3 regions of the Paenibacillus sp. Y916 genome follow, and region 3 is predicted to be linked to each of the others. Evidence: a T-box and tRNA genes for the amino acid it is inferred to sense, from the RefSeq annotation. Region 3 holds a T-box; the other regions hold tRNA genes.

Region 1 (10,083 bases), 150 kb from region 3:
CCAATCTCACCTTCGACTCGCCACTCAAAACTATCGTTATCAGCCTGAATGACCTGTCCACTTCGAAGTGCCTTCACCGTCAGTTGTGCAGTAGCGCCTGAAGAATACGTTTTGATCTCATCAGGAAACTTAAGTTCTGTCAGTTGTTCCACTACTTCAATTGCACCGCTACCATGAACCGCACCGGCAACAACAGTAACATTTCCTGTCCCTGCAGACGTTCCTGCAGTGAAGACTCCGTTTGTATCCATGCTTCCAAGATTCGGATCCACCTGCCAATTCAATGTTCCAGGATACGAAGCTGGATGACCATTCTCATCTACCCCTGCTGCCTTGAATGTATAGTTTGATCCTTGCAAAATACGTTCCGCATTCGGCTGTACCACTAGCTTAGAAGCTACAGACTTCTCTGGCGCTGTGTTGACGAGCAGCAAGCTGTTGCCTGTTTTCCGTTCGTACCCATCCGATCCCTGATTCATCATTTTCACACCTGTTGTTCCTGGCATTTTTGCTACGAAAGTGGAAGACCCACCACCATCGAGGTTCATGGCGTTAACAATGTCCATATCCTTCAGAATATTGCCTAGCTCGTCTGTATCAACACCCTCACTGAAACCAGGTGATCTTCCATCAATTTCGATCAGAACGATGCTACCGTCCGCTTTAGTGCCAATCGCCGTGCGTGGATGTATCCCTAAAGGTCCAACGCCTTGTTGAACCACTCCATCCTTTACAAGTGGTCCCGCTCCGCCAATCGCAACCCGTACATCATTCCATTCCCCATCAAGCGTAAAGGTCGCAGTAACCGTATCCCCGACCGATACCCCCTGCAACACAGCACGTGATGCCCCATTCGCAGAGAGTACGACTTTACCCTTAACAAGCGGCGCATTCCCCTGATTGTTGCGAATCTCGGACACTTTCATTTTGACAGTCTGCCCACTCTTCACTTCACCTTCGAGGATATCCAGTACAACCTCATCGCCCTTATCGGTCGAATTAGTAGACGTACTATAATCTGCCGTGTACAGAACGAGCTCATCCGTATTCCGATAACGGTTGATGCTAGTTAAATTGGTAGTCTTTCCGTTAATAGTCACCGTTTTGCTCAGCTTCGGCACACCATAAATCGAACTACCATCGGCTTTTAATCCGAAAGTAAAAGCTGAAATAGAACTGTTCAATATCACTCCATCATCCACAAACAGACCGTTAGGAACCCCCGTAGCAAAGCCCGAGATCTCATAGAAATCACCGTTAATCCCGGCGATAACACGACTTCCAGGCGAGTCTGTATAAGCTGCCATATCCGTTACACTTTTCATACCGTAAACTTTGCCATCCTTCGTACCGGCCCGCAACTCTAGATTTGAATTGTGCGGATCGAACTCAACTGTATGTATTTTCTGTAAACCACGATCATTCTGAAAATCCATCCACGTATACATCGCTCCAGGTGCAAGCTCTGTCTTACGAACATCAATAACGGAACCATAGTCCGTTAAAGGCAGATCAGATATGGATGCATGAACAAATGCTCCAGGTTGGAATAACGAAATAAGAAGAACTACAATAATGGCTACATTCATTTGACGTAAATACTTTTTCACTTTGCTGATATCCCCCTCGTGGCTGTCTCTTAATTATCTGAAATTGGACAACATCATAAGGTTCATTCTAACTATGAAATGTGATGGTAGGATTAAATCTAGCACAGCATATTGTTAATTTTGAGATAATGCTATTTTCATCCACTTTAAGTAAAACACTTGAATAAATAGAACTCATGTTCTATACTCTTATTATAAATAGAGTTGATTACATTATTCTTGTAATCATCCTGGAGGAATTCTAACTGGCAAAAACACTTCATATTCTCGGACTAATTTCAATCGTTGGAGGTATCATACTTGGGTTCATTTTCGGGATAGATAACGGATTCCGATTTGTAGTAGCTTTATCGTGGTGGATTAGTGGCATTGTCTCGGGTATATTATTTTTAGCATTCGCAATGATGATTGAATTACTAGAAGCTAACAATGCCATGCTCGGAGAACTTATACGCAGAACGCGCACAGATACGCCACCATCCCCACAGAAATCATTAGGTAATAGTAAAGCATCATTAGATTCACTCACAGGATACAAAATGAAATCTTCAGATTAATTTAAAGGAGTGACTAAACGATGTCAATTGAGATGAAAGATTTAATCAAATCATTCGAAGAATGGATTGTATTCACCAGTAATTTGAAGGAATTAAATGAAGAGGTTTGGGATTCAAGTATTGAACAAGGAAAGTGGACTATTCGATCCATTATCAGTCATATCATGTTATGGGATGAGTACTTTTACGAAGAGGCCATTGACAAGATTGCATCTGGTAAACAAGTAACTCTTAAACACTTGAATTATGATGATTTTAACAACAGGGCAATTACATACGGGAGTACGATAACAACATATGAATTAATTGAACAAGCCATATCTTTTCGCAAGAAGATTATCGGGAAGATTGAATCATTGTCAAAAGAGGAGATCGAACAGGATTATATAGATGGAGATGGCAATATCTTTAACATTCTGCAATATCTTAAAGATTTCATATGGCATGATCAACACCATATGAATCCATTACAACAATATCTAGCCACAATAAAAGCAACATTTTAAAATATACATTTTGCCATTCGACACTCGGTGCCCCTAAGATAGAAGCTATCTAAGGGAACCGACGTCGTGAATACAAGACCATTTTTAACACCTAAATTTCAAAATCACTTAAGGAAATGTGAATTCCACTCGACTTCCATTCGGATAACCCTCAAGTTGGTTGCCTACCCAACTACCCGCACCTCTGTTATCACTCGGAGATATATATTCAATATCAGCACCAGCTCCACCTTCCTTACACATGGCCATAGGCCACTCGTCTCGGTCGAATCCTTTCTTTGTGGGGATTCCCCTTAATGAGTCAGCGCGATTACTCTCTGCTCCCGCTCGGTCAATGGTGCATATAGCTGGATATCCAGATTGTATAGCATCCTTGATATGGGCTCCTGTCTCTGGGTAACGATCTATTGGAAACTCCAAGTAATAGTCTGCATCTGTAGTAACTTCAACAACTATTTTCTTCTCGGATAAATCAATAATATCGAAATAATACAACCCTAACATGACTACTACTGCAAAAATAAGACGAACAATAGATTTTTTTGTTTTCTTCAAGCTATGTACTCCCCTCATGTAAAAAAGCTTCTATGTGACTTCGAAATATACCATATTATTAAAATTGTTGCTATGGGAACACAGCAATTGTCCAAAAAAACCTTCAACCCCACTCATAGAAGCGGAATTGAAGGCTCGAAACCATAACTAGTGCTTGATAAAAACTTGTGTAGGAGGCCGCTACGATGACGGATTGTCCAACCCAATAACGAATTCCAAGCTATTCTTGTCGCTTCTCATAAGCAATTAATGTAACTTCTTTACCTGTGAGATCATATAGAAGCGCTTCTGTTTGTTTAATCGCTTGTAACGTTTGATCGTTCTCATTTAATGGAGCAATGGTGTACTCATCCGTTTGAATATGCATTATTGTCTCACCTCACAATCATTTTCTCCTAAGTTCCCCCCATTTGAGTTCAACTATTCTACCTACGTGCCATGAATACAACTTAAAGATTCGGAATACTCCAGTCAATTGGCCCCGCTCCTACATATTCCAGGAAAGCATTTGTCTGAGAAAAAGGTTTACTACCGAAAAAACCACGATACGCCGCTAACGGACTTGGATGACTACTTTGAATGACCTTATGTTTACTCATATCTATTAACGATGTCTTCTTCTGTGCATGACTTCCCCAAAGAATGAATACCAAAGGATGATCTCGTTCGTTTAATTTCTGTATGATCGTATCCGTAAAATTCTCCCAGCCGATCCCTTGATGAGAAGCAGGTTGTCCCTCCTGTACGGTGAGTACGGTATTCAGCATAAGAACCCCTTCCTTCGCCCAACGTTCAAGCGATCCGTGATTTGGGGTATCCACCGATAGATCGGCTTCTAGTTCTTTGTAAATATTTCTTAGTGAAGGTGGAATTCGTACTCCAGGCATGACAGAGAAACTTAGTCCGTGAGCTTGTCCAACACCATGATAAGGGTCCTGGCCTAAAATAACCGCTTTGGTTGTAGTATATGATGTAAGCTTAAGCGCTTCATATAAATACTCCTTAGGAGGAAGTATCGTTTGATGAGCGTATTCATCCGTTATCTTTTGCTGCAACTCTATAAAATAAGGCTTAAGCATTTCAGCTTGTAATTGATCATCCCAATCATTACCGAACATCCTGATCTCCTCTTTCACTTCATAATTATTACAAAAAATAAGCCGACTCCATAAACGCGGAGCCGACTCATTTCCATCTAAATCTTCAATCATGATGCCGAGAACCGGGATCGAACCGGTACAGTAGTCACCTACCGCAGGATTTTAAGTCCTGTGCGTCTGCCAATTCCGCCACCCCGGCATAATAGGTATGAATTCGCTGATTTATATAACGGTACTGCTTAAATTCAACTTTCTTATTATATGATATATTCCAAACAATTTCAACCTATTTCACAAATAACTTTTTCACAGAGAAAATTAATCATTTGCACATCATAGATAACACATTCGTTTTGGGCAAGCCGATGCTCATCACATCTTTACCCTCCCCATCATAGATTATAGGTAATTACCTATATAGAGGAGCAAATATGATGATGCAACATATGTATGAAGTCCCCCAATATGATGTAAGACAGCCAGATCAGACTACACACAAAGAGATGGTTCTAGATCATGTCACTGTCGATGTAACCGGAGATCATGTCCCCGATCAAATATGGCTCACAGGGGTTAAGCAAGATGCTACAAGTCCATTTATAACCGACATTTCTATTATCATTCAGGATGGTGCCTCCGCAAGACGTTATCGGATCAAGCCCAATCAGAATTCAGGATATAATCCACGTCTCTTTGTGGGAGACTTCACTGGGGATGGAATTGCAGATCTATTACTAACAATCGATAGTGGCGGATCAGGGGCGATAACGTATGACTATTTGTACACCCTAACTCAGGGCAAGACACAACTTATATTCAGCTCCGAAGCGTACAACGACTATTGGAAATACAAAGTAACCTATTTAGATGGTTATCGACTGCAATTGACTAATAGCAATACAGAACTAGTATATACGATAGACATCACATCTCGAGGCAAAGCCTATTTAGATGAAATCTATCATCCGAACGGAACGTTGAAGGCCCCTATTGAGGGGTGGGTAGACCCTCTCAGCGGTTTATATCCAGTTGATTTCGATCGAGATGGGGTCTATGAGTTACTGGCTTTCCAAGGCGTAAGCGGACTGTACCATGCTGATCGATTTGGGTATGTGGAGAATAATTTGAAGTGGCAGAACAACGGGTGGATGTTACAGAATCAGTGGTTTGCGATCTATGGAGCACCTAAATGATTTGATACACAGCAAAAAGAGGGACTATATAAATAATGGCAAGTGTCAGAGCAACCAATGCATACATCACCCAGCTCTGTCCTTTGAATTGCGTCAGTTGGGTTATAAAAATAAGAATAGCTAATGCATTTACGAATCCATTTATGACCGAATGGGGTACAAAGCTGACCAAATGTCCAACTTTCAATTTTCCCATAACATATTGAATGACACCTGTAAGTATCGTTGCTGCAAATAGATACTCAAACCCGTGCTCTTTAACCAGAGTCACCATAAGTAATGCCATAGCTCCCGTAGCTGCCGAGATCATCGCAGGTCTTCCACCTACAAAGGAGATGACAATAGCCATACAGAACGAAGCATACAGACCTACCATCGGGCTCACACCTGCAATAATAGAGAATGCGATTGCTTCTTGAATCAGCGCTAAAGCAACCGTAATACCGGACAATACGTCTTTTCGAGTATTACCAAACCAAGTAGAGTTGTTCAATTGTATAGATGCCAATGTCTAGCTTCCCCTATTTCAATGTTCATTAATAGCTAAAAAGACAAACAAAAAAATCCTTACAAAGCAAGGATTTCTGATAAAATGGGCCTTGAGGGACTCGAACCCCCGACCAATCGGTTATGAGCCGACCGCTCTAACCAACTGAGCTAAAGGCCCTAAATAATATGTAATCCACTATGAATAATGGCAATTTAATTGGTTGCGGGGGCAGGATTTGAACCTGCGACCTTCGGGTTATGAGCCCGACGAGCTACCGTGCTGCTCCACCCCGCGTCATTGAATTATTCAAATAGCGACAAGAATTAATATACAACATTAACACCCTATACGTCAAGCCTTTTTTATTCAAGGAATAAATCGAACGCCAAAACGCCCTCTACGAGAACGAAATATTTCCACAGAATAAGGATCATCATACCCGTAAATCCAGCCATCCTGCTCTAATCTTTTGGCAAGACAACTCGCTTGAAATTTACTTGTATAAAGTTTACCGAAATATACCCATTGCATACCTCTTCCCTCCTTCTCATCATGAGTAAAATAAGATGTCGATGGTATTGTTACCTAGTTACTCTCTATACATACAACTCGATTCGCAATATTCAAAATAGCCTTACTGAACTGCAGAACGTACAGTTAGTTGCAAATTTGTCCTCTAAATCCACCACTTTTCCGCGATTACCCCAACTTTAACGGCCATTTAAACACTTATTTCTTGCAAGCCAGCCTATTCTGCTAATTTAGGTGTTGTTTATGCACTTACTCACCGGCAGTGGATTTCTAACGGAAGTCACAGACCTTATTCCACGAAAAAACACCACAATGAAATTTTAACGGAAATACAGGCCTCTATATGCATATTAACAGCTCAAATCCGAAGGAAAAGACCAAATAAGATCTCTCATTTCCGTTAGAATTCCAAGAGTGACGATTCAGGCAAAATAGAGTCTGTTATTTCCGTTAGAAAATGTACTTGGTTACTCTACTCTTCATGATGCCACTACATACGATGTCTCCATTGGGTTGTTAATAGGTCTACCTTCGGCTACCTGCACGCAGCCAACATCCAGCGGTAGTCATCCACGTTAGTTGCAAATTTGTTCTCTAAATCCACCACTATTCCACTTTCCCCCACTTTAGATGCCTAAAAGACATTTAATTTCTCGAAAAGCCCAATTTTCCGCAATTCTCGCAGAATACACCTAAAGATCTTCCAAAAAATTATACTTTCTATCACGTCAAAAAAACCGGCCGCACCATCCCCATTGGAGGATGGCACAGCCGGTTCCACAAAAATGATATAAATGAATATTCCTTATACTCCAAAGGATGAGGGATCTGCTCTCCAAGCCTTCAATGCCGCTACATCTCCTGCTTCTATCTTCCCTTGCTCAAGAGCGACATCCATTAATGCTCCGTAGTTAGACAAGCTCTGAAGTGGAATACCTGCCTCTGCAAATGCGTCAACAGCTTTGTCAAGCTGATAGCTGAATATTGCAAGAACTGCCAATGGCTGTGCTCCTGCTTCCTTAACAGCTAAGGCGGCCTTCAATGAACTTCCCCCAGTAGAGATCAAATCCTCGATGACAACCACTTTCTGGTTCGGCTTGATTAATCCTTCGATCTGATTCTCCTTGCCATGACCTTTAGCCTTATCTCGAATATAGGCCATCGGAAGATTTAACTTCTGTGCTACCCAAGCGGCATGTGGGATACCAGCTGTAGCTGTCCCTGCAATAACTTCCGCATCGGGGTACTGCTCACGAATGACCGCTGCGAACGATTCCGCAATATATTCACGAATCTCAGGATATGACATCGTTAAGCGATTATCACAATAGATCGGTGATTTAATGCCTGATGTCCATGTGAAAGGTTGTTTCGGGCTTAAAGCTACTGCTTCAATCTTTAGTAAATACCCTGCGATCATTCCAGGAATTTCAATCAATTTACTCACGACTTCATCATCTCCTCAATAATTAGTTCTGCTGCTACGCGGGGATTGTTAGCGGCCGTGATAGGTCGACCAACAACAATATAGTGGCTCCCCTGCCGTATCGCTTCCCCAGGTGTTAACACTCTGGATTGATCTCCTATGTCACTTCCTGCTGGACGGATACCTGGCGTTACTGTGATAAAGTCTCTACCACATGCTTCACCAATCGAAGGTACCTCCTGAGCAGAGGCCACGACACCACTTAGTCCGGCTGAAGCGGCAAGTTTGGCGTATCTTACAACAGCGTCTTGTATGTTGCCTTCCACACCAATCTGTTCATTTAACACCAATTGACTAGTACTTGTTAAATGTGTGACAGCAATGATCAATGGCTTCGATAAAGAAGCATCACTTGCTAATGCATTCGTCATGCCTTCATAAGCTGCTTGCATCATCTGAGTACCACCCGCTGCGTGAACATTGAACATATCCACACCAAGCCGTGTAATGCTCTCAGCACCACCCTTAACGGTGTTAGGGATGTCATGCATTTTCAAATCCAAGAAAACAGAGTAACCTTTAGCCTTCAATTCGCGCACAAAGTTCGGGCCTGCAGCATAGAAAAGCTGCATCCCGACCTTCATATAACAAGGTATTCCTTGTAATTGATCCACTAAGGCGGATGCCTGTGTGGCATCTGGATAATCCAGTGCCACGATCAGACGTCCTGCCATATTTCTATATTCTGTATTCATAACCCTCTGCCTCCTATTGCCCAATAAATGATGGCATAGCTTGAGATGAGAAATTAATGGTGTCTAACATGATGAGCAATGCTCTTACTGTATCGAGTGACGTCATACATACGACACCATTCTCTACAGCTTCACGACGAATTCTGAATCCATCACGCTGCGGCAATTTACCTTTAGTGAGTGTATTAAATACATATTGAGCTTCACCTGTGCGGATCAGATCAAGGATATTCGGCGTTCCTTCACTCAATTTATGAACGGTAGTCACATCGAGTCCCGCGTTATTTAGAGCTTCTGCTGTGCCGCCTGTTGCATATATTTTATAACCCAATCTCTTAAATCCAGTCATAAGCTCTACCGCTTCATCTTTATCTTTATCAGCTACAGTTACAATGATAGAGCCTGTAGATGGTATTTTCATACCTGCTCCAATCAAGCCTTTGTATAATGCCTTAGCATATTGAAGATCGCGACCCATCACTTCACCTGTTGATTTCATCTCAGGTCCAAGCGTAGTGTCTACTCTACGGAGTTTGGCAAAAGAGAACACAGGTACTTTCACTGATATATATTTGCTCTCAGGCCATAGTCCCTCTTGATAACCTAAGTCTTTCAACTTCGTACCTAGAATCGCCTGCATAGCAAGGTTCGCCATCGGAATCGTCGTAACTTTACTTAAGAATGGAACAGTACGGGATGAACGTGGGTTCACTTCGATAACGTATACTTCATCTTGGTAGATGACGAACTGAATGTTTACCAGACCGATCGTCTTTAGTTCCTTCGCTACTTTGATCGTAATATTCACAATTTTCTCTTGAAGATGAGCTTCCAGATGCTGCGGTGGATAGACAGCAATCGAATCTCCTGAGTGAACACCAGCGCGCTCAATATGCTCCATAATTCCTGGAATGACTACCGTTTCACCATCACAGATGGCATCCACTTCTACTTCCTTACCGAGCATATAGCTATCGATCAGTACAGGATGCTCTGGATTGATCTTCACGGCATGCTCCATGTAACTCAGCAATTCCTCATCAGAGTAGACAATCTCCATTGCCCGCCCACCTAAGACATAAGAAGGACGAACTAGCACAGGGTAACCAATTTTCTCAGCTGTTGCAACTGCTTCATCTACAGAAATAACCGTTTTTCCATTCGGTTGAGCCACATTCAAACGAGTTAGCAAAGCTTCAAATTTCTTGCGATCTTCGGCTTCATCAATGCTTTCTAAGCTCGTACCCAATATTTTCACACCTGCTGCACTCAATGGTGCTGCTAAGTTAATAGCCGTCTGACCACCGAATTGAACAATAACTCCGATTGGCTTCTCTTGCTCAATCACGTTCATAACATC
Region 2 (10,083 bases), on a different contig from region 3:
GAACTTGAAGATAAGGGTTCCGGTCTTCTTATTGAACTGCAGTATACAGTCTTTGAACATTATGATGCTATTACTCGCTCCATGGTTATTGTGAATGAGAGTAAGGAATCTGTGGAATTACTACGTGCGCTTAGCGCTAGTGTTGACTTTCCTCATGCAGACTATGAATGGCTACAATTATCGGGTGCATGGAGTAGAGAAAGAGATATTGTACGCCGTCCATTGGCTAGTGGTATGCAAAGCGTGGAAAGTCGCAGAGGTTCTAGTAGTCATCAGCAGAACCCATTTGCAGCGTTATTATCGCCAGGTAGTGATGAAGATCAAGGTGAAGTATTCGGCTTCAGTCTAGTATATAGCGGTAGTTTTATTGCACAGGCTGAAGTGGATCAATTTCGGACAACACGTTTTTCAATAGGGATTAATCCTTTTGAATTTGGTTGGACATTAGAATCGGGACAATCCTTTCAGACACCTGAAGTAGTTATGGTATATTCTGCTGAAGGATTAGGTGGGATGTCACGTAAGTATCATAACTTGTATCGGGAACGTCTTGCTCGTGGTAAGTATCGTGATGCAGAGCGACCTATACTTGTGAATAATTGGGAAGCAACTTATTTTCAGTTCAATGCTGATAAAATTGAGGATATCGCCAAAGCGGGTCAGGATCTTGGAATTGAACTATTCGTACTCGATGATGGTTGGTTCGGTCACAGGGATAGCGATAACTCATCTCTTGGAGATTGGGTTGTAGACAAGAATAAGCTTCCCAATGGTCTTGAAGATTTAGTGAGCAGAGTAACCAATCAAGGAATGCGCTTTGGACTCTGGTTCGAGCCAGAGATGGTATCTCCTGATAGCGATTTATATCGTAATCATCCGGATTGGTGTCTGCATGTACCGGATCGTCGTCGTACAGAAGCAAGACAGCAGCTTGTACTCGACTTCTCACGTCAAGATGTTCAAGATGAAATGGTACAAATGATAAGTGAAATTCTCAAGAGTGCTCCAATTACTTACGTGAAGTGGGACATGAATCGTAATATGACAGAGATAGGTTCTGCGTTGTTACCTCCGGAAAGACAGCAAGAGACGGCACATCGTTATATGCTGGGCTTATATGATGTAATGGAACGTATTACGTCATCATTCCCAGACATCTTGTTTGAGAGCTGTTCGGGCGGTGGAGGTCGATTTGATCCAGGAATGCTGTATTATATGCCGCAAACATGGACAAGCGATAACACGGATGCTGTGGCTCGCCTAAGAATTCAATACGGAACCAGTCTTGTATATCCTATTAGTTCTATAGGATCCCATATTTCGGATGTCCCTAACCATCAAGTCGGTCGTACGACACCACTAGAGATGCGCGCTCTTGTGGCCATGTCTGGTAATTTCGGCTATGAGCTGGATCTAACGAAGTTTACTGATGAAGAGAAAGAAGCTGTCAAGCAGCAGATATCACTGTATAAAGAAATTCGTGGATTGGTCCAATTTGGTGACTTCCACCGTTTGCTTAGTCCGTTCGAGGGAAATGAGACAGCATGGATGTTCGTATCGCCAGATGGAAGTGAAGTGGCTGTATTCTATTTCCGAGTGTTATCAGAATCGAACGCACCTTTGAATCGATTGAAATTGAAGGGCTTGGACCTCCATGCAGATTATCGACTGCTCGGAGGAGACGAGACTTTTGGCGGAGACGCTCTTATGTATGCAGGAATTCCGGTTGGATCACAGCCAGGAGATTATCATAGTGAGTTTTTCCGATTCGAAAGAATCTAATGATGTGTTAGGACATGTTCAGTTTATAACTGATGGACATGTCCTTTTTTTAACTAACGTTGACTACTTGTAAGTGATAGCAAGGTAGTGTGTGGAGTTCAATTATTGCTGTGTAGGATCGGTTTACTGGAAATATGAGCGAAAGTTTGTGATAATATGATACATACCGTATTTAGAAAGAGGGATACCATTGTCAGAACATGATGTTGTTGTAGAGGTAAAAGATGAAGCGATAAAAGCAGAACAGCAAGAGCGGATCGTTAAGCAAGCTGCTAAGGAATTAAATATCTCATTGAAGCAAGTCCGCACAACGGTGGGACTACTGGATGAAGGAAATACAATTCCCTTCATTGCGCGTTACCGTAAAGAGATGACGGGTGAACTAGATGAGACTCAACTACGAGATATCGAAGAGCGTGTGGGTTACTTGCGGAACTTGGAAGAGCGTAAGCGAGAAGTCATACGAATTATACATGAACAAGATAAACTAACCGTTGAATTAAAGGCGGCTATTGAACAAGCTAGTAAATTGCAGGAAGTGGAGGATCTGTACCGTCCATATCGACAAAAGCGCAAAACTCGGGCTAGTATGGCGAAGGAAAAAGGTTTGGAGCCTTTGGCGATATGGATATGGGATCAGCCGAAGCAAGGAAATTTGGATACAGAAGCAACAAAATATGTAGATGTGGATAAAGGCGTAGAGACGCCTGAAGATGCGATCCAAGGTGCTATGGATATTCTAGCTGAGAATATAGCAGATGAAGCCACTATCCGTGCTTGGGTACGTCGATATAGTATGGATCATGGACTGTTGGTGTCAGAAGCGAAGGATTCGGAGCAAGAGTCGGTATATGAGAACTATTACAGTTACAAAGAACTTGCAAAGAAAATGCCACCACACCGTATTCTGGCTATCAATCGTGGTGAAAAAGAGAATGTGCTTAAAGTAGGCCTTGAAGTGCCAGCTGAATCCATTCACACATTCATAGGTTCCCAAGTTATTAAAGGGGATTCTTGCGTCAAGAAGATATTGGAATCTGTTATTGAAGATTCGTATAAGCGGCTAATTTCCCCTTCTATTGAGCGGGAGATACGTGCTGAATTGACGGAGAAGGGGGATAGTCAAGCGATATCTATCTTCTCCGGTAACTTGCGTAGCTTGCTGCTACAAGCGCCAGTGAAAGGACGCTGTGTATTGGGTGTAGATCCAGCCTTCCGGACAGGCTGTAAGCTGGCCGTGGTGGATGACACAGGCAAACTGCTCGAAGTGGCTGTTACCTATCCAACTCCTCCGCATAATAAGGTGAGGGAAGCAGCAGAGAAATTCCGCGAGTTGATTACGAAGTATAAGATTCAATTGATTGTTGTTGGGAACGGAACCGCATCTAGAGAGACAGAACAGTTCGTTGCTGAAGTCATCAGTGATCTGAAAGATCAGGAGTTGGCCTATCTTATTGTTAATGAAGCGGGTGCCAGTGTGTACTCTGCATCGAAGCTTGCGCAAGAAGAATTCCCTGATTTGGACGTATCTGAACGTAGCGCCGTATCCATTGCTCGCCGTATTCAGGATCCCTTAGCAGAGCTAGTTAAGATCGATCCAAAGGCCATTGGTGTAGGGCAGTACCAGCATGACGTTAGTCCGAAGCACTTGGAAGAGAGTCTTAAGGTAGTCGTGGAGTCAGCGGTTAACCATGTAGGGGTAGATGTGAACACAGCCTCGCCATCGCTATTGTCCTACGTAGCTGGCGTAAATGCTACTACGGCTAAAAATATCGTGAAGTATCGTGAAGAGAACGGGAAATTCATTACGCGCAAGCAGTTGAAAAAAGTCCCGCGTCTAGGTGCAAAAACGTATGAGCAATGTATTGGGTTTATGAGAATTTCAGAAGGGGAGCATATTCTTGATCGTACTCCCATTCATCCGGAATCCTATCCCGTTGTAGATAAATTGTTTCGTGAATTGAATATGGAGTTAGAGAAGCTTGGAAGCCAAGAGTTCAGCCAACTGCTGGAACAGCAGGATGTTGAGGGATTAGCGACCATACTTGATGTTGGTGTACCTACGCTGCGAGACATTATAGAAAGCTTACAACGACCGGGGCGTGATCCTCGTGAGGAGCTTCCACTTCCTATCTTTCGTACCGATGTATTGAAGATGGAAGACTTAACACCGGGGATGGAGATGCAGGGAACCGTTCGTAATGTGATCGATTTCGGAGCCTTTGTGGATATCGGAATTAAGAATGATGGCTTAGTACACATTTCACAGCTAAGTAATGGATATGTTAAACATCCTATGGATGTTGTTTCTGTTGGTGATAATGTGACGGTATGGGTACTGAATATAGATGAGAAAAAAGGGCGCGTCGGACTTACGATGAAGAACCCACATAAGGATCAATAATTTGATCCTAGCATACAATAGCCCCAAGCTTCGTCCTCCCTTAGGGGGGCGAAGCTTGGGGCTAAAATGATGATCTAATGAAACTTATGAAGATGTATTACCGCGGTTACCTGGAGAGTTACGGTAGACAAACCAACATTCATTGAGTAGTTTTATCTGCCGTCGGTCTCTTTTGTTGAAAGCGCGCATTAATTGATTGCACAGCCACTGTGGCAAGGGTATCTCCTCCTCTTGCATTCCATATGTACCGTTAGCATATGGAGGAGTAGCCCAGAGTGTGCAGGTATACATTAAAACTACTCCATCTCTTCTTCATACCATTGTTCTAGTTGAGCTTGAAGAGCACGAATCTCGGTAAGCAGTGATATGAGTGGATAACTCTTTTCATCAATGGTTGCAAAGGATTTCTCCAATTCATTGATGTAATCCAGTCCACCTTGAATCGTATACTGTTCTTGCAAAAGATCAAGAGCGTCGCACTCAGCGACAGCTAGCGGTAGTGTAGGAATATTTGCAGCGGTCAGTTTGGCGATCTCTTTATTAAGACGCAGATTAAGTGCACTTAGTTGATAAGCGTAGTCTGCAGGCATTTCCACAAATTGAAGTTCATGTTGTAGTTGTAAAATGACGTATCTCATCTTTGCCATAGTGTGTTAGAATCCCCCTATATATCTTTATGTATTGAATGAACGATGCTTGTATCAGTATACTTGACAGTGTAGCCTATAGCGAAGTTAAAATTCAAGTATCAAGTCATGTCCCTGATAAGGGAATGGGCGAATGCCTAGCATATAGTAGGAAGGAATCGTTGGAGAACTATGACAGAAATGATGACCAATGAGGAATTACAGGTATGGGTGGAGGATATTTCACACCGTTGCTTCGGAGTGCCGTTCTTGCATCAAGCTGTGTTCAATGGGCGGTTAAAGACTACGGGAGGGCGATATTTCCTCAAGGGGCATAACATAGAGATTAATCCCCATCAACTCGATAACTTTGGAAATGAAGAGGTGGAAAAAATTATCAAGCATGAATTATGCCACTATCATCTCCATCTGAGAGGAAGAGGGTACCGACATCGTGATCCGGAGTTTAAACAATTGTTGCAACAAGTTGGGGGGAGTAGGTTCTGTCAGGCACTTCCTGGAGCGAAGGCTAGAAAGCCTCTCCCTTATCGATATAAGCTGACATGTACACGATGTGAAATGGAGTATCTCCGTAAAAGAAAAGTAGACCCTAAGCGTTACCGATGTGGTAAATGTCGAGGCGATCTGAGCCTATCTTCGATGACTCCATCTTGACTGAAATCATTCGGAATGATATATTAATGATTGTAAGTCTAGATTGATGTTCCCTGATAGCTCAGTTGGTAGAGCACTCGACTGTTAATCGAGTTGTCACAGGTTCGAGTCCTGTTCGGGGAGCCATTATTTTTTGGAGAGATACCCAAGTGGCTATAAGGGGACCCTCTGCTAAGGGGTTAGACTGCGTAAGCGGTGCGTGGGTTCGAATCCCACTCTCTCCGCCATATTTTTTTAGCCAATCATATATGAATTGACAAAGGGACCTATCAAGGTTCCTTTTTTTGTTAGAATAGTGTCCGTGGCTTCCATTAGAAGGTAGAAGATGCGATACGCTCACTATGCCACTCGAAATGTGAGATAAGAATCTAAGAAAAAAAGCTTGTCATGTAATTGTAATTTTGTTATAATCATTTTTGTTGTCACAAGAAGTGATGTATTATGGCCCGTTGGTCAAGTGGTTAAGACACCTCCCTTTCACGGAGGTAACAGGGGTTCGAGTCCCCTACGGGTCACCATTTATTATGAAGGAATTCAGTCTTCAAGAATGGCACACAGCATTGTGTAGTCACCGAGAGCCATTAGCTCAGTTGGTAGAGCACCTGACTTTTAATCAGGGTGTCGAAGGTTCGAATCCTTCATGGCTCACCATTTTCACTTTTATGATTTGCGGTCGTGGTGGAACGGCAGACACGCTACCTTGAGGTGGTAGTGCCCATTGGGTGTGAGGGTTCAAATCCCTTCGACCGCATTATGATTAGGCTTCTACGGATGTTAAAACCACTCCCTATTCAGAATATTAGATTCTGAATAGGGAGTGGTTTTTTGACGCCTAATTCATTTCTCCTTTACGTGATTTTACCCAAGTGAGAACCACGCTTGAATCCCTTCACCATATAGATGGCATAAAGCACAATGAATAACACAAGGAACATAGATGAATACCGGTACATAACAGCATAACTTGAGTGGGAAGCAATTTGACCTAGAGACAGTGCTCCGACAGCTACCCCAAGATCAAGCGAATTGAAATACATGCTATTGGCCATACCTTGCTGCTGTGGTGTGACCGATTGAATCATCCAAGTCTGAATTGTAGGTTGTGCTGTACCGAAACCAACGCCATAGAATAATGCTGCTACTGCAAGAGAAACGGTAGAGGTTGAGTAAGAAAGTAGGATGAGCCCGATAATTAGAAACAACGCCGCTGGAATGAGCAGTACAATATGACCTTTGCGGTCATAGAGTTTACCTGATATCGGACGGACGATAATAACTGAAATAACATTAAATAAGAAAAATAATGATGCATTTGCAAGATGAACTTCTTTTCCAAATAAAATTAAAAAGCTCAATAAACCGCCATAGGTGATCGACATGAGCATATTAAGAATACTCGGGAGGATCAGTTTTCTATTGAAGCCCGTCTTGTTGGGTGTTGATGAAAGTTCCTTAGGGGCTACAACAGGAGGTTTCACTTTTTTGGTGATGGGATAGATCAATGGGAAAATCAATAGTGCTGTTGCCAAAGTGACATATACTAACGTAGGAAATCCACTTTGCCCTAATATGGTGCTTCCGATTACGGGTCCCAGAGATAGCGCAATACTAGTGGATAACCCGAAATAACCCAAACCTTCTCCTAATCGTCTGTTTGGAATGACCCCGGTGGCCATCGTCGGAAGGGTCGTACTTCCCATTCCGAAGCCAATTCCAAATAGAATACGCATAAGTAGTAGCATGGCTACCGTTCCACTCCATAAATATCCGAAAGTAGCCAATGTTATGAGAATAAGTCCTGTGAAAAGGATGGTGTTTCTTTTTCCTTTTTCTAATGCCTTGGCGGAGAATAGTCGCGAAGCGATAGCAGCTAGAGCAAAGAGAGTCGTGAACAGACTAACGGTTAGATCACTCGCATGGAAATGATCTTTAACATAAGAAGGTAGCGGTGATAAGATCATCTGTAAATTCAGAAATAGTAATAAGTTACATACAGTAAGCATGATGAATTCTCTTGTCCAGAGTTTGACTTGTTTGGTTTTCATTTTTTTTGAAGACTCCTAACCTTGATGTAATTGATCGATATTATGTTGGATTTGTTCCATGATCTGTTGTAAAGATAGTAGCTGTTCATCTGTGATTCCAGATATCAATTTGTCATTCAGCCCTAACTCTAGAGGAAGTGTATCTAAGATGAGTGTCTTAGCTGAATCAGTTGAACAGATCAAGAATGCCCTGCGATCAGTAGGGTTTATTTGTCGTATTATGAGCTTCTTTTTATCTAGAACATCTAAGATACGCGTCACCGTAGGCTGATCTTTATCCGTACGGAGTGCAATTTCCTTTTGGTTAGTTCCTTCCTCAAGGCATACTTGATATAGGACGGCCCACTGTTCAGGGGTGATGTCATAGGCTCTAAGCTTATTAGCGAATAAAGTGCTAATCTTACGAAAAATATGTGCGTATTTGAATCCGATGGACTGTTCGGGGGAGGGGAATCTAAACAGGGTAAACACTTCCTTTTAATATAGTTGTTATAACAACTATATTCCTAACAACTATTGTTGTCAATGCTATTGGAGTGTGTGTGGATATTACTGTAAGCTAATAATATGCTCTTTACTTTTAAGTGTTATCCATGTAATATACATAATGTGTTGCAAAAATATTATGCGCGGTCGTGGTGGAACGGCAGACACGCTACCTTGAGGTGGTAGTGCCCATTGGGTGTGAGGGTTCAAATCCCTTCGACCGCATTATGATTAGAATTTTTCGTAACCCTTACACTGTAAGGGTTTTTACTTGTTAAAGTGAGAGGGTTCAAGTCCCATTAACCCAGATAAGGTTAAAGCGGCAGTAGCAATAACAGCGAAATGAAAATAAGAATGACGGAATAGAACAAGCCTGCTCATTAGAGTAGGCTTTTAAATATGAGCCTAAATATAGGCATCTAAAACTTATCTGTATTATAGAAGACGGAGTTTTGTTTCGGAAATAGAACCTCGAGCACATGATATAGTGATGCTTCCTTGGAAGCGTCACTATATCCTTGGAATAGCAAAGTTATAAACTCCTCTTGGCTTAACTTGATGGCAGTATACTCAAGCCCCGTTCGTGCATCAGACTCGATAGAGACATCTTCACTTAAGTAATGAAAATATGCCTTTTGTCCTGCACACTCTAAATATAAATGTAGACTTTCCTGAGCATACTTTGGACTAATATTCAGCCTTTTTTGAAAAGTAGAGGTCAGTTTAGCAAGTAAGGGCTGAAATCGGATCACTTTCCACATCGCGTAATTCATCGTATCCTTCTCGGCACTCCAATTGGTGAATGCTTCGACCAGAGCGTGATCGTCTGGAAGGTTTGCCTGAACGGAGATTGCATCCGGACGTTGTTGGACCAAAGCGTGAAATAAAGGGATGACTGAACTTTCCTCACCTTCGAGATAGCATAACTCCTCCAGATGAGCAATTCCGTCAGCCTTTGTCTCGGATATAAGTCCGTAGGCAACAACGACTCCATCTCGTATAGCCAATAAGCTTGCAGCAGCTTTCCATCTAGGCCAATGAAGTTGATCCTTCCAAACAGCCTCAGATCTAATCGCTGTATACGTTCTAGAAGCATTAAACTGTTCATAAATATCGGATATAGCATCGCAATAAGACGAATCGAATGGAACGATCTCGATATGTGTATCGTTACTAGCCGTGACGGATGTGGTATTTAATTTGTACAAAGGTTCGGGAACAACATTCCAACCATGTTTTTCATAAAATGGGGTAATGACAGCGTATAGTAAGGAAAGATCGTACTCTTCCTGTTCCATCCATTGTGTAAGATTGTGCAGAATTTGTCGACATTGTCCCTGTCCTTGGTACTCGGGAACAGTCGCTACGCTACCTAATCCTCCAATTTTTACGGCTGCATGATCAACTCGACTAATAACTGGGAACAATTGGACGGTAGAAGTGATCGTATTTTGTTGCGTAGCAATCCAGGTAGTAGCCATGTCATAGGCTGAATCTTGGTCTAACCGGATTTGAAAAAAGTCTCTTCCAACATCGAACGCATTTCCCAGAATATCATAGACGGCTTCTAATTCTGTTCGATTTACAATATTACGTACTACTGTTTGTTGGATTGTCATTAAATATACAGACCTCCTATAATGAGAGCGTTTTCTTGTTTTCTATTGACATAAAAGCACTGATGCATGATAATAAAAATATAACATATATGGGAGCGCTCCCACAATAGGTGATGAAAATGAAGCATACATTAGAATCGATTGCAGGTTTAGCAGGAGTATCAAGAGGGACTGTATCTCGTGTAATTAATAGCTTACCGGGAGTTAAACCGAAAGTGCGCGAGAGAGTTTTGGAGATTATTGAACAGACCGGCTATGTTCCACATTCGCAAGCAAGAAGTCTGGCCGGTGGTAAGACAGGGAATATCGGGGTTATGGTGTTTGGACCGAAACCGGATTTCTTGAGCCATCATATTTTCTATGAGGCACTTCAAGGTATTCAAGCAGACACCATTGCCAATGCCTATGATCTGCTCTTATTGGCTAACCGTAGTGAATCGGACCAG
Region 3 (10,083 bases):
CATGCCATTCCCAGTATCCACCTGAAAGGGTAATTGCCGTCCACATCATTAGAACGACTCCCCACCTCTTTTTTAGAAGCATCTTAAAAGCTAGTAGTAATACCGTCATCCCTATCCATAACCAACCAAGTCTATAACCTGAATATAGGCAAGCAACGCTGCTTCCAACAACCCAGCATAGAGTACATAACAACAAGGGTCTACCCTGCATCCATATCACATTCCTTATTTAGAAAATAAAAAGAATCTCCTTTGCGATGATCGTCGCAAAGGAGATTCTTTCTCCAATATTGTGAACTTATATATTTAGTTCGTTACAATTGTTATCGTATCTCCAGGGGGTTCAAAGGATTGTAACTGGCGAAAAATAATGCCTTTGCTATGCATCATAGATGTTACCTTATCTGTATCTTTAGGATAGGAACGATGAAATACAATTTCAACGACCCCACTATTTGCCAGCATATTTGCACAGGTCCAACAGGGTTCATCTGTGACATAAACTGTACTACCCTCTCGATCAACACGATCAGTAAAAAGCAATAAGTTCTGTTCAGCATGAATCGTTCGAATACAACGTTGTTTCCTAATCATTTTCTCTTCCCCATCCACATAGACCAGGGATACATCCTCTGCTATCATACAACCAGCCTCAGAACAATCCGGCATGCCCATTGGTGCTCCATTATACGCTGTCCCCAGTAGTTTCTTCCCTTGAACAAGTACAGCACCTACATGTCGACGAGCACAACGAGAACGAGTAGATACCATATAAGCGATATCCATGAAATACGTATCCCAGTCTTTACGTGTATCTGTCATCTTATTCCCCTCCATTTTATACTTTCATATTAACCTATAGTTCTACATATGGAGTTATTTTCTCCAACATTTTTTCTCCAATTCCTTTCACATTAACGAGATCAGTTATTTTCCGAAAGGAACCCTTTTCATTGCGATAATCCAATATCGCCTGTGCCTTTTTTTCTCCTATACCTGGAAGTTCCTTTAATTGTGACAACCCAGCTGTATTCACGTTTATTTTATTGTTATTTGAAACTTCAGACGACACCGCTGTAGGTAGACTTGTCTCATTAGTAGCAACTTCTAGAACCTCCTGCTTGTCCACATCGACTATTGGATCAGAAGATGACGAGTTAACGACACCCTCATTCTTTATTGCTGAAACTTTATTCGACATACCTGTCTGCGGCTCTTGTTTCAAAGTTTCGGTCTCATTATCTTCTCCCAATGCTTGCGCTATTTGCAAGTTCAACGGTTCCCAATCCTCAATACCGTCTTTCCCCCCCACACCAGACAATACAATATAACCGCTACTTAATAGGGCAACCACAACATAGACCCCCTTATGTATACGTCTCATCACAATGCACCTCTATCACATTAGATTTGAATAACAACACAACATTTCGACAGAATCATCTTAAGATAAATAAAATTACTTGATCAGATCTGTTATTTCGTCATGAGGCAAAGGTACTAGCGCATATATTATGAAGTAGGATTATGTCATTAATATAACTTTGAAAGGAGGAAATGTTCTGATGAAGGTAGGATTGATTGGAACCGGCAGTATGGGAAGCACTTTATTAGATGCTTTCATTCATTTCGGAGCACTTCAACCTCAACAACTATTCATAAGTAACCGTACAATAAAGAAGTCCCTTGCACTCTCTGAGCGCCATGAAGGACTAAATGTATGTCGCAATAATATTCAGACTGTAAGATGTAGTGATGTTCTATTCATTTGTGTTAAACCTCTTCAATTCCCTTCATTAATTCAAGAAATTAAAAATGACCTTCGACCGAACCAACTAGTCATATCTATTACTAGCCCTGTGCAACTGGCACATTTGGAGAGTAGTCTATGTTGTAAGATCGCCAAAGTCATTCCAAGCGTAACTCATAAGGTCGGTAGTGGTGCTTCATTAGTTATGTATGGAAGCCGAATCGAAGAGAAAGATAAGCAATTTCTGCATGATCTACTCTCTTCATTCAGCAAACCGTTGGAAATAAAAGAATCACAGGCACGCATTAACTCAGATTTTTCTAGTTGTGGCCCTGCTTTTATGAGCTTCTTCTTATCTAAATGGATCGATGCTGCCATAGAGATGACAGGCAGTTCCCGTGAAGAAGTCACCTGTCTTGCCAGTGAGATGATACTAGGAACAGGTAAGCTATTAACCCAAGGTGGGTTAACGCCACTCCAGCTACAAGAACTAATCGCCGTCCCTGGCGGAATTACCGCTCAAGCTTTACTTCAATTAAATCACAACCTAGATGGTGTATTCCACCAGCTAATTACTACAACCCATCATAAATATGATGAAGATGTAAAGGAGTTAGATAAATTGTTCGGTCGACCTGAAATTAACTGACCACAATATTAACTAATTTCCCTGGAACAGCAATCACTTTACGAATGCTTTTTCCTGCTATAGCTTGCTCCACGCTAGGTAGTGACAGACTATGCTTTTGCAATGCCTCTTGGTCCATATCTTTTGCAACCAGCGCACGCTGTACAATTTTTCCGTTCACTTGTATAACAATCTCAACCTCAGAATCTACCGTCCAGGCTTCGTCAAATGTTGGCCATTCAACAAGAGAGATGCTCTCAACATGCCCAAGGCGCTGCCATAATTCTTCGGAGATGTGCGGTGCCATTGGGGACAACAACTGTACAAACTGCTCGACAGCTTGACGTGGCAATTGTTCCGTTTTGTAAGCTTCATTAACAAAGATCATCAATTGGCTGATCGCTGTATTAAAGCGCAGGTTATCCAAATCTTCGCTAACCTTCTTAATCGTTTTATGCCATACACGTTTAAATTCATCGCTACCTTCGCCGTCAACAATTTTGCTTTGAAGATTGCCTTCTTCATTAATAATTAGTCGCCATACACGGGCAAGGAAACGATGGCTACCTTCTACGCCGTTCATACTCCATGGCTTCGTAGCTTCTAATGGTCCCATAAACATTTCGTATATACGAAGTGTATCTGCACCATGACTTTCAACGATTTCATCTGGATTTACTACATTTCCACGTGATTTACTCATTTTCTCATTATTGGTACCTAGAATCATTCCTTGGTTTACGAGCTTATGGAATGGTTCTTTGGTATCAACTATACCAAGATCGTATAGCACCTTATGCCAGAATCGTGCGTATAGCAAGTGAAGTACAGCATGTTCTGCTCCACCGATATATAGGTCTACCGGAAGCCATTGTTGTTGCTTATCCTTAGAACAGAGCTCCTCATCGTTATGAGGATCAATGAAGCGTAGATAATACCAGCAACTGCCTGCCCATTGAGGCATTGTATTCGTCTCACGTCTAGCCTTCATTCCTGTCTCAGGATCAATCGTCTCTACCCAGTCAAGCACATTAGCAAGCGGTGATTCTCCCGTACCTGATGGCTTGATTTGGTCTACATCTGGTAGAACTAACGGTAATTGATCGACCGGTACGGTCTTCATTGTTCCGTCTTCTAGATGAAGAATTGGGATAGGCTCTCCCCAATATCTTTGGCGGCTAAACAACCAGTCACGTAGACGATAGGTGATTTTACCTTCGCCTTTGCCGTTCTCTTCTAGCCATTTAATCATTGTTGCCATGGCCTCTTCATTCTTTAAGCCATTAAGCAAATCAGAGTTGACATGTTCTCCATCTCCGCTATATGCCTCTTCTTCGATATTCCCGCCTTTAACTACTTCTATAATTTCTAATCCGAACTGTTTAGCAAATTCCCAGTCACGAGTATCATGACCTGGTACTGCCATAATAGCTCCCGTTCCATATCCTGCAAGAACATAATCTGCGATCCAGATTGGCATCGTTGCACCATTCACCGGATTAACTGCATATGCCCCTGTAAAGACCCCTGATTTATCTTTAGCCAAATCCGTCCGTTCCAGATCACTTTTGTGCGATGCCTGAGTTTTATAGATCTCAACCGCAGCCAATTGCTCTGGTGTTGTAATAACGGTAACCAATTCATGCTCAGGAGCTAGAACACAATAACTTGCGCCGAACAAAGTATCTGGTCGTGTTGTAAATACCGCTAAGTTTGCATCGTGACCTTGAATATCAAATCTCACTTCTGCTCCTTTAGACTTACCGATCCAATTACGTTGCATATCTTTAATACTTTCGGACCAATCTAACTCCTCTAAATCTTCCAATAAGCGATCTGCATACTCAGTAATCTTGAGCATCCATTGTCTCATCGGTTTACGAACGACAGGATGACCTCCACGTTCACTTAATCCATCAATAACTTCTTCATTCGCTAGTACCGTACCAAGTGCTGGGCACCAATTGACAGGCACTTCAGCTACATACGCAAGCCCTTTATTAAATAACTGGATAAATATCCATTGTGTCCATTTATAATACTTCGGATCCGTCGTACTAATCTCTCTATCCCAGTCATATGAGAAGCCTAGAGATTTAATCTGACGACGGAAATTGTTAATATTCTTAACTGTGATATCCTTTGGATGTTCTCCTGTGTCTAAAGCATGTTGCTCAGCAGGTAGCCCGAAAGCATCCCAGCCCATAGGATGAAGAACGTTATAACCTTTCATCCGTTTATAGCGTGATACAATATCTGTTGCCGTATAACCCTCAGGATGCCCTACGTGAAGCCCCGCACCTGATGGATAGGGAAACATATCCAAAGCGTAAAACTTCGGTTTCGTTGGATCTTCACCCGTTTTAAATGTCTCATGTTCATCCCAATATTGCTGCCATTTCGGTTCAATAATTAATGGTTGATAGCCTTGACCTTGTTGTTGCTGTTCATTCATGGCTTATTATTCCTCCTTCATAATCGCGTACATGATCTAAATCTAACTCATTTGTCCATCAAAAAAACCTCTACATCCTTAGCGTTTGATCGCTAGGGACGAGAGGTTTGATTCCCGTGGTACCACCCTAGTTAGCGGAATACATTCTTTGTCTTCCACTCACTTTGAACCCTTAACGCGGGTGAGACGATGATACTTACTATATAGAAAAGTCGACGATCTTAGTCACCGGATCGACAATGCCTTCCATATTCATATCATTACTCCGAGGCAAGTTCACTTCAATTTATCAACCGGCTTACAGCAACCGCCGGCTCTCTGGATGATATTTCGAAATTAGTACTCCTCATCAACGTTTAAAATATGCATTTTGATGAATCAAATTATACAGAACCAACAATATTAAGTCAACAAGTGTATCTTCTACTTACTCCTAGTCCAATAGTTGTACGAAGTACATTTAAATCCTCATCATATCCTTAATTGCTAATTTTAGTTGCACAGAGTACATCTAGTTACTGGTAAATCCCCACTTTTCTCTATTTTCCCTTTTTTAACTGTATCTTTGCATCTATTTCTCTCCACCTCACCTTTTCCTCTAAAATAAGTGTATCTTCTACAACTGCCCATGCACTTCTACCTCCAATCCTAAGTGAAGTCCTTTTCCGAAGACTTTCTGGTACAATATAGCGATCATCAATTTTCTTGTTACTATAAGAACAGGAAATGTATAAATCCAATCACATATACAAATACTACCCATTGTCTTTCCAAAACTACTTAAGGGAGTGTTCATATGCGAGAAGGATTGATTCCTGCTGTTCTTGGAACTGTCGTATCTGCATCAGGTGCCGCAATGCTTGGAAGCAAGTATAAACTTGCTGCGTATGGTGTACTTGGCTTTGGTCTAGCACATATCATCCTGGGAAGTATCGACCTTGTTGAACATCGTTGAGGAATGGAAAGACAGCGAAACATAAGACCATCTCTTATGGTTCAAATGGAGAATAGCAAGAACAAGCCTTGGATCAAAGGATCCAAGGCTTGTTTATTCATGCTCTACTGTGGGTTCGTTGTCCATAGACCAGCGCTTTTCACAAAAACACGATCTGGAAGCTTCAAAGTTGCAATAGCCAATTCAGCCAGATCTTCTGGCTGCATCATATGATCTTCATCGCTTATTTTCAAGCCGGCATTTACAGCTAATTCTGTATTCACCGTACTCGGAGTTAAAGCAACAACACGTATGTTAAATTTACGAACTTCCTGCAGAACGGATTCAGTAAGCCCCAACATCGCAAACTTAGAAGCGCAGTAAGCAGACCCGGTTGCAAACCCCTTCTCACCAGCAGTAGACGCAATATTAATGATGTTACCACTGTTTTGCTCTACCATTCCCGGGAGTACAGCCCGCGTCATGTAATAGGTCCCCATTAAGTTAACCTGAATCATTCTTTCCCACACTTCAGGATCCATTTCTAATAATGTTCCGAACTCAGCAATCCCTGCATTGTTAACCAATATATCAATCGAACCAAGTTGTTCCTTTAATATCCCTACGGCTTGATCCACTTCATTCTTTATAGAAACATCAGCCGTTGCAATGCTAACTTTCACACCGTAAGCTTCTGTTAATGAATCACGAAGTACTTCTAAATCTGCCTTTGTTCTTGCAATTAGACCAAGATTGACACCTTCCTTAGCAAGCGAAGTCGCTATTGCTAGACCGATTCCTTTTCCTGCACCAGTAATAATGGCTGTCCTATTCTTCAATTCCATCTCACTCACTCCTTAACGTTTCTTCGAGCCAAGCTCGATACTATAGTCTAACATAGCCCTTTTATGAAACCAAACAAACAGCCCCACTCCTAAGAGTCGGGCTGTTCCTTATATGTCTATTTAACTGCTACATAGAAAAGTCTCTGTGCATCATCTTCTGCTTCAACCCATTCAAAGTCTGCATACATATGAACATCTCGAAATCCTGCCTTGATGAGTTCAACTCTCATCCATTCCGGATCATATGCACGCTGAACATGAATTTCCTCGAAACGACGATACTGATCTCCGCCTTGTTCAGCACGCACGAAGATTCGTAAATGATGCTCAATCTCACAGCGTCCCACATCCAGATCACAAGTCCATATGTAAGAAACAGTACGTTCGTCAAGCACAAACGGCTGTTCCTCATCATAACGTTTTATCGTATTGGGATGATGTACATCAAATAAGAATGTTCCTCCTGGTTTTAATCCCTCATAAGTACGAGCGAATAAGGAAGTAATATCCGATTCCTCAACAAGATAGTTAATACAATCACAAAAAGATATGACGGAATCCACTGGCTCTGGTAACTCCCACTCTCTCATATCCTGTTGTACCCAACGTATACTGCCTTCACGAAAGAGACGGTTCCCTCGTGGAGTTCCTTCCATTTTGCCACGAGCAACGGACAACATATCCGATGAGATATCGATACCCGTGACTTCAAATCCAGAATTCACCAACGGTATCGTAATACTGCCCGTTCCACAACCTAATTCAGCAATACGATGAGGCATACCATGTTTCTCCCAAGCCGTCCGCGCAAAACGAATCCAGTCAGGGTATGGCATGTCTTCCATTAACTCATCGTAAACATATGCAAATTTTCGGTAGGATGACATAATGAATGACACCACACTTTCCTTGAATTTACGACGGTTCATCCTCATTCGTATTCGATTCCGGATTCACTAGATATGTCCAATTTTCCTTTTGCGTGATTAGACCTTCTTTTAACAACTTACCGATCGCTCGTTTGAATGCTGATTTACTAATACCAAATCTCTCTTTAATGATATCAGGAGGTGTAGCATCTGAATAAGGCATTCCTCCCCCAGGGCGCTCTTTGAGGAAAGTCAACAATGTATCGGCATCCAAATCTCTTCCAATTTCTTTCAAAGGAGTCATCGAAAGATTTACTCGTCCATCTTCACGAATATGACTGACACGTACTTGCACTTCCTCGCCAAGGCGAAGCATATGAGTCCGCTCCGAAGAATGAATTAAACCAATCATGCCGAATCCGACGACCCCACCGTCTACAATGACGAATGTGCCCATTTGAAGCGGTTTATACACCGTAGCACTTGCCCATTGGTTTAGTGATGAAGATGGCGCAGCAAAGGTCAGTGGATCAAGTTCATACTCTCCGGCAAGCTTAGCAAGTAATCGCCCTTGTTTATCATGCTCCATCGTGACGAACACAGAATCACCCACACGTGGGTGCAATTCTTTAATCTCTGGCAATTCACGAATAGGTAATAACAATTGACGACCAAGTCCCATTTCGAGGAAACAGCCTAACCGTGGATTAACATCCGCCACTACGAGTTTAGCTAGTTCTCCTAGTACCAAATGAGGCCTTTTCATCGTAGCTGCTAATCGATCTTCTGTATCGAAGAAAATAAACACTTCAAGGATATCTCCGGGTTTTATTTCTGTTGTAATCTCCGTGTAATGGAGCAGCACATCGAAATCAGGCGCATGTAAAAAGAATCCGTATGGAGATACTTCACGAGCTACTTCAAGCGAGACAACTGTCCCCGCAACTAAACTCATACGATCTCCACGACCTTAGCATCTGACCATAGTTTCTCGATGTTATAAAATTCGCGTTCATCTCGATGGAAGATATGAACGATAACATCTCCTAAATCCATGAGCACCCAACGCGCGCTATCCATTCCTTCAATACCACGGATAGTACTACCCGCGTCCATAGCTAATTTACGAATCTCTGTAGCAATCGACTGTACGTGTACATCTGAATTACCGTGACAAACTACAAAATAATCGGCAACTAATGATATCCCTCTTAAGTCTAGTCCAACAACATCCATAGCCTTTTTATCTTGAACACCTGATATGACCAAATCCAACAATTTCTTAGGTTCAATAAATTTCTGATTCATGAATTCGCCTCCATTTTCTTTATTAAATCATTACGCGCTAATACGGTTAAAGGAAATATAATCTGCCTACGTGACACTAATAAGCTAATCGTAGTATCTAGACCCGCTATTAGGCCTACTTCTAAACTATCCTTAGCTAGTTCTCTAATATTATTCACCCCTGGGAAATCTCTTCCCGGTTCGATATAATCAGCCAAGCATACCACTTTATCCAATAAAGTCATCCCAATCCGACCAGATGTATGATATCGAATGGCATCTAACACTTCCATATCCTGTATACCATAATCATGACTTGCTACAAAAGCACCTACTTCAGCATGCCAAAGCTGCTTACTATATAGTAACAATTCATTTGATAACTGATGATCTATAAGAATACCTCTTAATTTCTCTATAGGCCAATACTTAGCTACATCGTGTAAGATCGCAGCTAAATCAGCTTTCACAGGATCTGCCCCATATTGTTCAGCTAGTTTCACAGCTGTCTCCATAACACCTTGTGTATGTTGCCACCGTTTAGCAGGCATTTGAGAAGATACGACTTCAATTAGTTCTTCACGGCTGTACCCCATAAATCCCGCTCCTTAAGATGTAATCATACACATGCTCTGGCACCATATAACGTATGGAATGCCCAGATTCCGCCTTCTCCCTAATGTCAGTTGAAGAAATATCTATAAGTGGCATATCAGCTAATAGTACCTTAGACTGCAAATAGGAAGGTAACGCGTTCAGAGCTAAGGGAGATCCCGGACGACCTACTCCAATAAACGTTATCAGCTTGGATAAATCCTCAATACGATCCCAATGAGGTAAGTAGTTAACCATATCCGCTCCTATGATAAAATAGAAGTCGAACTCTGTATAGGTCGCCTTGAGCTCCTCTATCGTATCAATAGTGTAGGAAATACCTCCCCTTCTTACCTCTATATCAAGAGTTCGAAAAGAAGGATGATCCTTTATTGCCTCAGCAACCATAGCTAGCCTTTGTTCGCCAGTTGTCCCTGCCTTATCCTTATGAGGTGGTATATGGCTTGGCATGAACCAGACCTCATCTAGTTGATAAGAATCTCTTGCAGATTCCGCTGCAAGCAAGTGGCCGATATGAAGTGGATCAAAGGTCCCCCCCATGATACCGATCTTCATACTAAATCCTCCCTATTTAGGCAGTTGAATTTCTTTGTTATCTTTCGATTCTTTATAAAGTACGATCACTTTCCCAATAACCTGAACCAACTCAGCGCCAGACTTCTCAGCCAATTCGGCTCCAATCTCAGCACGATCCTCAAGG

The links. The T-box of region 3 lies ahead of leuS (leucine--tRNA ligase). A T-box ahead of a tRNA ligase gene usually reads a tRNA of that ligase, here a tRNA-Leu.
Region 1: it encodes a tRNA-Leu, which carries the amino acid that the T-box ahead of leuS (leucine--tRNA ligase) is inferred to sense. The anticodon was not compared.
Region 2: it encodes a tRNA-Leu, which carries the amino acid that the T-box ahead of leuS (leucine--tRNA ligase) is inferred to sense. The anticodon was not compared.

What each region holds. Positions count from the first base shown of each region.
Region 1 is NZ_JBXCJA010000001.1:339,618-349,700, reverse strand. It holds gene AC1TO9_RS01575 (S-layer homology domain-containing protein) at 1-1,610, opposite strand, end outside; gene AC1TO9_RS01570 (hypothetical protein) at 1,870-2,139, opposite strand; gene AC1TO9_RS01565 (DinB family protein) at 2,188-2,673, shown strand; gene AC1TO9_RS01560 (NucA/NucB deoxyribonuclease domain-containing protein) at 2,782-3,177, opposite strand; gene AC1TO9_RS01555 (hypothetical protein) at 3,449-3,595, opposite strand; gene AC1TO9_RS01550 (uracil-DNA glycosylase) at 3,678-4,346, opposite strand; tRNA gene AC1TO9_RS01545 (tRNA-Leu) at 4,442-4,527, opposite strand; gene AC1TO9_RS01540 (VCBS repeat-containing protein) at 4,760-5,521, shown strand; partial or broken gene AC1TO9_RS01535 (SulP family inorganic anion transporter) at 5,538-6,029, opposite strand; tRNA gene AC1TO9_RS01530 (tRNA-Ile) at 6,115-6,188, opposite strand; tRNA gene AC1TO9_RS01525 (tRNA-Met) at 6,229-6,305, opposite strand; gene AC1TO9_RS01520 (hypothetical protein) at 6,378-6,542, opposite strand; gene pyrE (orotate phosphoribosyltransferase) at 7,348-7,962, opposite strand; gene pyrF (orotidine-5'-phosphate decarboxylase) at 7,986-8,723, opposite strand; gene carB (carbamoyl-phosphate synthase large subunit) at 8,737-10,083, opposite strand, start outside.
Region 2 is NZ_JBXCJA010000004.1:360,249-370,331, reverse strand. It holds gene AC1TO9_RS12470 (alpha-galactosidase) at 1-1,782, shown strand, start outside; gene AC1TO9_RS12465 (Tex family protein) at 1,973-4,186, shown strand; gene cmpA (cortex morphogenetic protein CmpA) at 4,271-4,402, opposite strand; gene AC1TO9_RS12455 (hydrolase/acyltransferase) at 4,483-4,833, opposite strand; gene AC1TO9_RS12450 (SprT family protein) at 5,017-5,487, shown strand; tRNA gene AC1TO9_RS12445 (tRNA-Asn) at 5,538-5,613, shown strand; tRNA gene AC1TO9_RS12440 (tRNA-Ser) at 5,623-5,714, shown strand; tRNA gene AC1TO9_RS12435 (tRNA-Glu) at 5,931-6,005, shown strand; tRNA gene AC1TO9_RS12430 (tRNA-Lys) at 6,063-6,138, shown strand; tRNA gene AC1TO9_RS12425 (tRNA-Leu) at 6,157-6,238, shown strand; gene AC1TO9_RS12420 (MFS transporter) at 6,336-7,532, opposite strand; gene AC1TO9_RS12415 (MarR family winged helix-turn-helix transcriptional regulator) at 7,548-8,003, opposite strand; tRNA gene AC1TO9_RS12410 (tRNA-Leu) at 8,162-8,243, shown strand; gene AC1TO9_RS12405 (GNAT family N-acetyltransferase) at 8,438-9,637, opposite strand; gene AC1TO9_RS12400 (LacI family DNA-binding transcriptional regulator) at 9,757-10,083, shown strand, end outside.
Region 3 is NZ_JBXCJA010000001.1:192,364-202,446, reverse strand. It holds gene AC1TO9_RS00905 (DNA internalization-related competence protein ComEC/Rec2) at 1-211, opposite strand, end outside; gene AC1TO9_RS00900 (deoxycytidylate deaminase) at 307-822, opposite strand; gene AC1TO9_RS00895 (ComEA family DNA-binding protein) at 857-1,384, opposite strand; gene comER (late competence protein ComER) at 1,566-2,399, shown strand; gene leuS (leucine--tRNA ligase) at 2,392-4,833, opposite strand; T-box leader at 4,925-5,195, opposite strand; gene AC1TO9_RS00880 (asparagine synthase) at 5,630-5,788, shown strand; gene AC1TO9_RS00875 (3-ketoacyl-ACP reductase) at 5,893-6,612, opposite strand; gene AC1TO9_RS00870 (class I SAM-dependent DNA methyltransferase) at 6,729-7,499, opposite strand; gene AC1TO9_RS00865 (CvfB family protein) at 7,528-8,436, opposite strand; gene rsfS (ribosome silencing factor) at 8,433-8,789, opposite strand; gene yqeK (bis(5'-nucleosyl)-tetraphosphatase (symmetrical) YqeK) at 8,786-9,364, opposite strand; gene AC1TO9_RS00850 (nicotinate-nucleotide adenylyltransferase) at 9,348-9,938, opposite strand; gene yhbY (ribosome assembly RNA-binding protein YhbY) at 9,951-10,083, opposite strand, start outside.